4 regions of the Rhizobium sp. SL42 genome follow, and region 3 is predicted to be linked to each of the others. Evidence: predicted binding sites of a transcription regulator. Region 3 holds the regulator's gene; each other region holds the start of a gene.
The links. Region 3 encodes LexA, which represses DNA repair genes until DNA is damaged. Its sites were predicted from a motif close to TGTTCNNNNTGTGTTCNG; they were not measured.

Region 1 (2,205 bases), 370 kb from region 3:
AATGTGCGGCGTTGCACCTTTGTCTTCTGGCTTTCCGATAGGGTATGCATTGCCTTGTCCTGAGAACCAATTTGCCGCTTCAATCCGCGAAACGGACCGCTGCAGCTATCTCGCCTTCACCGCAAGCGCGCTAGGAGCGTTTGGCGGGAAAGGTATAGCCGGTCTGCACGGTACCCTTGCCGAACTTGTCGCGCAATTTGTCCATTGCGGCCTCCGCGGCTGCCCGTCTCGATGCCTGTTCGTCGACCAGGTCAGGCGGATCGGCGACTGAAGGATCCTTGAGATCGGAGACGCCGATACCGATCAGGCGAAAGCGTGTGCCATCGGTCTCCTTCTCGAGCAGGGACAAGCCCGTGCGGAAAATCCGGTCCGCCAGTTGCGTCGGATCGTCCAGCTTGCGGTTGCGCGTTCGTGTCTTGAAATCCGCGGTTTTCAGTTTGAGGACGACGGTTTGTCCGGCGATGCCGTGGCGTTTCAGTCGCCATGCCACCTTTTCCGACATCTCCCTCAGATGTTTGGTCAGCTCATCCGCCCGGCTGGTATCCTCGAAAAACGTCGTTTCCGCCGAAACGCTCTTGGCAGCCTCATTGGCATGCACCTCGCGATCGTCGATCCCGCGCGACAACCGCGAGAGCCGCTGTCCCATGACGCCGTAGCGCCGCATCAGATCGGTTTCATCCATGGTCTGCAATTGGCCGATACTGCGAATGCCGTCCTGCGCCAAGGTGGCCGCCAGGGCCTTGCCGACCCCCCAGATCATCGTCACCGGCTTGTCCGCCAGAAACCGCAAGGCCTCTTCCTCGCCGATAACCGAAAAACCACGCGGTTTCTGCAGGTCGGACGCTACCTTTGCCAGAAACTTGCAGTAGGACAGCCCGACCGAGATCGTGATGCCGATTTCATGCTCCACCCGCCGCGCAAACCGTGCCAGCACCATGGCCGGTGGCTCGTGATGCAGCAGCTCGGTCCCCTTGAGCTCGAGAAAAGCCTCGTCGATCGAGATCGGCTGCACCAGCGGCGTCAGTTCCTCCATCAGAGCCCGCACCTCGCGGCCGACACGCACATATTTTTCCATGTCCGGCCGAATCACCACGGCCTGCGGACAGGCTTCCAGCGCCTTGAACATCGGCATCGCGGAACGCACGCCATGAATACGCGCGACATAACATGCCGTCGAGACCACGCCACGTTTGCCGCCGCCGATGATCACCGGCTTGTCGATCAGGTCCGGATTGTCACGTTTCTCGATCGACGCATAAAAGGCATCGCAGTCGACATGGGCAAGGGTCAGGCGGCGAAGTTCCGAGTGATAGACCAGCCTCGGACTTCCGCAGGCATGGCATCGCTTGCGGCCATCAGGCTGCCCCTTGAGGCAGTCACGGCAAAAGCCTGGAAACTGTGGTTCGGTGCGCGTCATGACAGGAACAAAAATTGAACATCGCCACATTAGCGGATGTATTCTGCCTTACAAGCCATGATCAGAGCCGAATCCAGGCCGCCCACTCTTTTCGTTCGGATTGCAGGTGCCGACCCGCCTCAGGTGCCGAAATGCGTGGTGATCATGGTCTTCGCCTCGATCCAGTCGGCCGCCTTTCGCACAGGGGCCGGGGGCAGAGGAGCATAGGTGTGTATCTCGACCGGCGGCGGCATATAGACGAGCAGGCAGGCGGGGACATGTTCGCCGACCGAATGCAGGTTATGCGCCATGTCATCGACAAAGGCGACCGGCAGAGACCTGTCCGCATGTAGTGCCGCCACCAATGGCCCCTTGGCTTCGTCGGCGGCGATCAGCGGATAGCGCAGTGTCAGCTGGTCGAGCAGCCGGCGACGCGCGTCCACGTGCCGTGGCGGCATCGCTGTGAGGAAAACCAGGTCCGCCGCGCCGGCCAGGCTATGCAGGACCTCGACCGCCTCGGCAAACGGCGTCTGCCAGCTTTCCTGGGCCATGAAGAACTCATCGATCAGCGACTGGACGGCCGGCGCGTCCAGAACGGTTTCGTCGAGGCTTGAGACGATGTTCCCGGTGAGTTTGAATGACCGGGGGATGAGGCGATGGCCACAGCTTTCGAGAAAGGCGGCGAATGGCGTCGCAAATTGTAGCACCACGTCATCGACATCGCAGACGATCAGTGGTTTATCGGTGAGGCGGATAGTGCCGATGCCGGCTGCCATCAGATTTCGCCGGAATCAAGGGTTGGTTGCGAA
Region 2 (2,205 bases), 370 kb from region 3:
GAATTCACCGCACTGGAAAACGTGATGATGCCACAGTTGATCGCGGGCCTCAGCCAGGCCGAGGCGAAGGAACGGGGCAAGCAGCTTCTCGACTATATGCGCATCGGTCCGCGGGCAGAACATCGCCCGGCGGAATTGTCCGGTGGTGAGCAGCAGCGCGTCGCGATTGCGCGCGCGGTCGCGAACGCGCCGCTGGTGTTGCTCGCCGACGAACCGACCGGCAACCTCGATCCGGAAACCGCCTCTTACGTCTTCTCGGCGCTCGAAGCGCTGGTGCGCCAATCGGGACTGTCCGCGATGATCGCGACGCACAATCACGAGATCGCGCGACGCATGGATCGTTGTGTAACCCTGGTTGACGGCAAGATCGTCGAATTCCAGCCCTGATATAAATTCGAACAGGCAGCGGCCCGCGGTTGGATGGAATTCTGTTCCGTTCGACGGCGGGCTTTTTTTTGGTTGACAACGGAACGTAATGAGAACAAAATAAAAACATAAAGAGACAGGAGACAGACATGACCGAGATACTTCGTGACGTTGCTGCATTCGCCTCCCTTGCTATGTTTGTTGGTAGTATGTCGCTGATCATGCTGGCACTCTGAAGCACTCTTCCGGCAAAGCTGTAGAGAGAGGCTTTGCCGGATCAAACTCCGCTGGACTTCACATCTTCGAACGTTGAAAACTGCGCTGATTCAAGATGCGTGAGGATGAAACCGATGGGCGAGGCAAACGGCGGCAAGGAAACTTCCGATCGGTTGGGTGGAAGCCCGGGTTTTGTCCATCTGCGCGTGCACTCGGCCTTCTCGCTTTTGGAAGGTGCGCTGCCGCTGAAAAAGATTCTGGGCAAGGCGGTTGCCGATAGCCAGCCCGCAATCGCGATCACCGACACCAACAATCTCTTCGTTGCACTCGAATTTTCCCAGAAGGCACTTGGTGACGGCGTCCAGCCGATCATCGGCTGTCAACTGTCGATCGAAATGGAGGATTCGTCCGGCGAAAAGCGCAATGGCCATGTGGCGAAATTGCCATCGATCGTCGTTCTGGCAGCCAATCCGGCCGGATACGAACGTCTGGTTGACATCGTCAGTCGCGCCTATCTCGGTGGCGATGCCGGTCACGCCGTGCACGTGAAGATGTCGTGGCTCGAGGAAGCCGGAACCGATGGGCTGATTGCGCTGACCGGAGCATCCGACGGGCCCGTCGACCTCATGCTGAAGGACGGCCACAAGGCGCAGGCCGAGAGCCGGCTGCTGGCGCTGAAGGCACTGTTTGGCGACCGGCTGTATGTCGAACTGCAGCGCCATGGCAATTATGATCGTGGCCACGAGCGTCGCATGGTTCAGCTCGCCTATGATCACGACCTGCCCTTGGTGGCGACCAATGAAGCCTTCTTCCCGTCGCGAGCCGACTATGATGCCCATGACGCGCTGATGGCCGTTGCCCACAACGCGATCGTCTCGGATGACAACCGGTTTCGCTTGACCCCGGACCATTATCTGAAGAGCCGTGCCGAGATGGTCGAACTGTTTTCGGATCTGCCGGAAGCGCTCGACAATACGATCGAGATCGCCCGGCGCTGCTCCTTCGTGCTCGACACACGCAAGCCGATCCTGCCGCGCTTCACCGGCGGCAGTGACGATCCGGAAGAGGCCGAGCGCGAGGAGTCGCGCGAATTGCGCCGTCAGGCGGTCGAGGGCCTCGACATGCGTCTGGCAACGCTCGGTATGGCGAAGGGCTACGAGGAAAACGAGTATCGCGAACGGCTCGATTTCGAACTCTCGGTCATCGAGCGGATGAAGTTCCCCGGTTACTTCCTGATCGTTGCCGACTTCATCAAATGGGCAAAGCAGCACGACATTCCGGTTGGTCCCGGACGTGGTTCCGGTGCGGGTTCGCTTGTCGCCTATGCGCTGACCATCACCGACGTTGATCCGCTGCGCTTCTCCTTGCTGTTCGAACGTTTCCTCAACCCCGACCGTGTCTCGATGCCGGACTTCGATATCGACTTCTGCCAGGACCGCCGCGAAGAGGTCATTCGCTACGTCCAGCAGAAATACGGCCGCGAGCAGGTGGCGCAGATCATCACCTTCGGGTCGTTGCAGGCGCGTGCGGCCCTTCGCGACGTCGGCCGTGTTCTGGAAATGCCCTATGGTCAGGTCGACCGGATCTGTAAGCTCGTTCCGAACAACCCCGCCAATCCGACGC
Region 3 (2,205 bases):
CCAGGCACAACGGACGAAGGGCGAGCAGGAAGTGTTGCGCGCGGAAAGTGCCTATCGCGAAGATGCACTCGAGCGGCTGCAGGCCATTCAGAGCGAGCGCGACATGGTGCGGGAGCAGTTGCGGGAAGCGGCCAATATCCTCGAGCGCGCGACAATCAATGCGCCGGTTTCCGGCACCGTCGTCCGGATCCACTATCACACCAACGGCGGTGTCATCGAAAGCGGCAAGGCAATCCTCGAAATCCTGCCCGCCGGCGTGCCGCTGATCATCGAAGCTCAGATCCCGCGCAACGACATCGACAGCGTCAAGCTGGGCCAGTCGGCCACCATTCGGCTGGTTGCCCTGAACCAGAGAACGACGCCCGTGCTCAAGGGCGATGTCTTCTACCTGTCGGCGGACGCGCTGCAGCAATCCGGCAATACGTCGACCGCCCCGCATGACGTCTATCTCGCCCGGATCAACATTCCACCAACGGAACTGGCACGGGTTCATGGCTTCACGCCGACACCCGGCATGCCGGCCGAAGTGATGATCCAGACCAACGAGCGCACCTTCTTCAACTATATCGCCAGACCGATTACCGACAGCATGTCGCGCGCCTTTTCCGAACAGTGACCCATCAGCGACCGGGGGCTACACCAACCCCGGTCCAATACTTGCGCCACAGGACAGACCGCTGCCGTGAGCCCTGTCCGCACGGACTTATCAACGCACGATGCCATCGACCCGGAACACCGCACCGTCGCTACGATTGAAGACGGTGTCTATGCCGACGGCTTTGGTGCGCCGCGGCCACCCGAGTAAATTGGCATTGGCGATTTTTTTCGCAGTCGGTCAGCAAATCACATGCAAAGTTCACGGAAATTTATCCCCTTGCGGAACACATATGGAACATATAGTGTCTGTTCTGTATTTGTTTCACCAATTGGGGCATCGCATATGCTGACGCGCAAGCAACAGGAACTGCTTCTATTCATCCATGAACGGATGAAGGAATCCGGCGTGCCTCCCTCTTTCGACGAAATGAAGGACGCACTCGATCTGGCGTCGAAATCCGGGATTCACCGGTTGATCACGGCACTGGAGGAGCGCGGCTTCATCCGCCGCCTGCCGAACAGGGCTCGAGCGCTTGAAGTCATCAAGCTGCCGGAAGCCTATACGCCGAGCCTGCAGCCACGGCGCGGCTTTGCGCCCAGCGTGATAGAAGGCAGCCTTGGCAAGACACCGCCGGCACCAGCTGCGCCGAGCAAGTCGTCCCCTGACGGCGGATCCGCATCGGTGAGCGTTCCGGTCATGGGCCGGATCGCCGCAGGTGTTCCAATCTCTGCCATCCAGAACAATACCCATGACATCACCGTACCGGCCGAGATGATCGGCTCGGGCGAGCACTATGCGCTGGAGGTCAAGGGCGATTCGATGATCGATGCCGGCATTCTCGACGGCGACACCGTGATCATCCGCAATGCATCCAACGCCAATCCCGGCGACATCGTCGTGGCCCTGGTTGACGACGAAGAGGCTACGCTGAAGCGCTTTCGCCGGCGTGGGGCATCGATCGCGCTGGAGGCGGCCAATCCGGCCTACGAGACGCGCATTTTCGGGCCAGACCGGGTGAAGATCCAGGGCAAGCTCGTCGGCCTCATCCGCCGCTATCACTGACGGGTCGTGCCGGCGTCTGCTCGTCTTTTCGGTCGCGCCATTTGGCCTGCTCTCCCCCGGTTCCGCTCCATGTTGCCAGACTACTGCTGGGAAAGCAGGTCGGCCGAATGGCTTTCGGCTTGCGAACCGTTTTGCCAATCATACAGGCGGTGACGCGTCCAGGGACGCGACGGACCGGCAAAGGAAGGGACGATCGTCAGCGTGCGGCTGGAGCGATCACGAAGGAAGATTTCGAGGGTTCCGCTACTGCGCAGACTGTCAGCCGAAATCAGCCGCGCGCCGGACCGGCAGTCGTCAAAACCCGGGCGCTGGGAAACGATGACAAGATCGGCTAGATCACAGGCGATGCCCGTCACCTCGTGGCGGTCGAGCGTGATGATGCGCCAACCGTCAAGCACGGCGGCGCAGGCGCTCTTGGTGCAGGTGAAATACCGGTTGCCGGCTGAGGCGAGAAGATCTTCGAGCCGTTGACGGGCCACAGAGATTTCCATTTCCGACAGAGGCGTGCGCCTTGGCCTGTCCGGCGAAACAGCGTCGACTGCAGG
Region 4 (2,205 bases), 710 kb from region 3:
CCGCTGCGAGGCGGAGGTGAAGACGAGCTTCAGCGGCATCCGGAAGAGATCCCTGAGCACGAGGCCGGGCAACATCTCGATGTTGCGGCGGGCATGCCAGACGCGGACTTTACCGCCTTTAGGCCTCCGCCAGAGCTTCCAAAGATCGGAGAAGCGGATATGCGGAAGGTGCTGCGGCAAACCAGGGCCGATCACCGCAACGCGGTGATCGAGCCTGTTTTGAACCGGTACCAGCTGGATGATCGTCGAGGTGACGCCCGAAAGACGCTGCTTGAAGTTTGGCGCAATCACGCGGATCTCGGATGGATCCACGTAGGTTGTCGGTTCGGATGCCACATGCCTCTCCTGGGTGCTCAGCCCCACTGAACGGCGAGAATTTCGTAAGCCTTGGAGCCGCCAGGCGCCACCACCTCGATATTGTCGCCAACTTCCTTGCCGATCAGCGCACGGGCAATCGGCGAAGAGATGGAAATGCGGCCAGCCTTAACGTCGGCTTCCTGGTCGCCGACGATCTGGTAGGTCTTTTCTTCTTCCGTGTCTTCGTCGACCAACTTGACGGTGGCGCCGAACTTAATCTTCGAACCAGACATCTTCGACAGGTCGATGACCTCGGCGCGGGCAATCAGGTCTTCCAGTTCGCCGACCCGACCTTCATTGTGGCTCTGGGCTTCCTTGGCCGCGTGGTATTCCGCGTTTTCGGAGAGGTCGCCATGGGCGCGCGCTTCCGCGATTGCCTCGATGATGCGGGGACGCTCTTCCTGCTGGCGCCAGCGAAGCTCTTCGTTCAGCTTGACGAAGCCGCTTTGCGTCATCGGTACTTTATCTACCATTACCTCTTCCTTTGGTCTTTTTAACCGCGAACGCGGGCACAAAAGAAAACAGGTTCCGAAGCAAAGCTACGGAACCGTGTCACAAATCAAATTTGAGCCAACTATAGCAGATTGCCTGACGCAATTTCCAGACATTTCGACAGGTGGGGTCCGTGGGGTGTGTTTCCTGCTCATGATCTCAAATTAAGTTCATGATAAGAAAGCATATATTTAATCCGTCCAGAATCCGAAGCGCTGATTTCGGCATCATCGAAACTGTCACTGATTGGGTTGAGCGGGCGTTAGGGCCTCAATTTCAGGCGGTGAAAATTGGCGCCTGTCGATGTGTGGGATCTGCGATGTTGCGCCACCCGCGAATGGTTCGATCCTTGTTGCTTGTTGACGAGTCCGGCAAGAACATATAGTGAACATTCTTATGAAGAAATCTCTTAAAGAGCGTCTCGCGATTTTGTCGGATGCGGCGAAATATGATGCTTCATGCGCTTCCAGCGGCACGACGCGCCGCGATTCTTCGTTAAGCGGTGGGCTGGGATCATCCGAAGGTTCGGGTATCTGCCACGCCTATGCGCCCGACGGACGCTGCATTTCGCTGCTGAAGATCCTGCTGACCAACTTCTGCATCTATGACTGCGCCTACTGCATCAACAGGTCATCGAGCAATGTCGAAAGGGCGCGTTTCACGCCGGACGAAGTCGTCTGGCTGACCATCGAATTCTATCGTCGCAACTATATCGAAGGACTGTTTCTGTCGTCCGGCATCATCCGGTCTTCGGACGACACGATGAGCGAAATGGTGCAGATTGCCCGCGACCTGCGCATCAAGCATGGCTTTCGCGGTTACATTCATCTCAAGACGATCCCGGAGGCTTCGGCGCGACTGGTCGAGGAGGCCGGGCTCTATGCCGACCGCCTGTCGATCAATGTCGAACTGCCGACGGATCAAGGCATGCAACACTACGCGCCGGAAAAGCGCCCGGCCGGGATCCGTCGCTCGATGGGCGATCTGCGTTTGAAGATCGAGGCCGCGGGCGAGGCGACACATACGGGCCGGCGCAAACGGTTCGTGCCTGCCGGCCAGAGCACGCAGATGATCGTGGGCGCCGACGGGGCAAATGACGCAACAATCCTCGGTTCAAGCGCCAGGCTCTACAGCAGCTATTCGCTCAAGCGGGTCTACTATTCGGCTTTCAGCCCCATTCCGGACAGTTCGCGTAACCTTCCGCTGATCAAGCCGCCACTCGTGCGTGAACATCGCCTGTATCAGGCTGACTGGCTTTATCGGTTTTATGGCTTCTCTGTTGATGAGATCACGTCGGCGCGGGCCGATGGCATGCTCGACCTGGAACTTGATCCGAAACTCGCCTGGGCGCTCGCC

Region 1: a site for LexA is predicted at 1,421-1,438, ahead of IM739_RS10395 (DNA polymerase IV). Genes of this name have one in related genera too.
Region 2: a site for LexA is predicted at 467-484, ahead of dnaE (DNA polymerase III subunit alpha). Genes of this name have one in related genera too.
Region 4: a site for LexA is predicted at 1,223-1,240, ahead of IM739_RS15475 (putative DNA modification/repair radical SAM protein). Genes of this name have one in related genera too.

The regions. Positions count from the first base shown of each region.
Region 1 covers NZ_CP063397.1:2,206,514-2,208,718, forward strand. The annotation lists gene IM739_RS10390 (YoaK family protein) at 1-50, opposite strand, end outside; gene IM739_RS10395 (DNA polymerase IV) at 131-1,417, opposite strand; gene IM739_RS10400 (hypothetical protein) at 1,537-2,172, opposite strand; gene IM739_RS10405 (DUF3572 domain-containing protein) at 2,172-2,205, opposite strand, start outside.
Region 2 covers NZ_CP063397.1:2,200,140-2,202,344, forward strand. The annotation lists gene IM739_RS10375 (ABC transporter ATP-binding protein) at 1-387, shown strand, start outside; gene dnaE (DNA polymerase III subunit alpha) at 717-2,205, shown strand, end outside.
Region 3 covers NZ_CP063397.1:2,574,208-2,576,412, reverse strand. The annotation lists gene IM739_RS12210 (HlyD family type I secretion periplasmic adaptor subunit) at 1-616, shown strand, start outside; gene lexA (transcriptional repressor LexA) at 941-1,660, shown strand; gene IM739_RS12200 (ComEC/Rec2 family competence protein) at 1,741-2,205, opposite strand, start outside.
Region 4 covers NZ_CP063397.1:3,282,961-3,285,165, reverse strand. The annotation lists gene IM739_RS15485 (glycosyltransferase family 4 protein) at 1-336, opposite strand, end outside; gene greA (transcription elongation factor GreA) at 354-830, opposite strand; gene IM739_RS15475 (putative DNA modification/repair radical SAM protein) at 1,246-2,205, shown strand, end outside.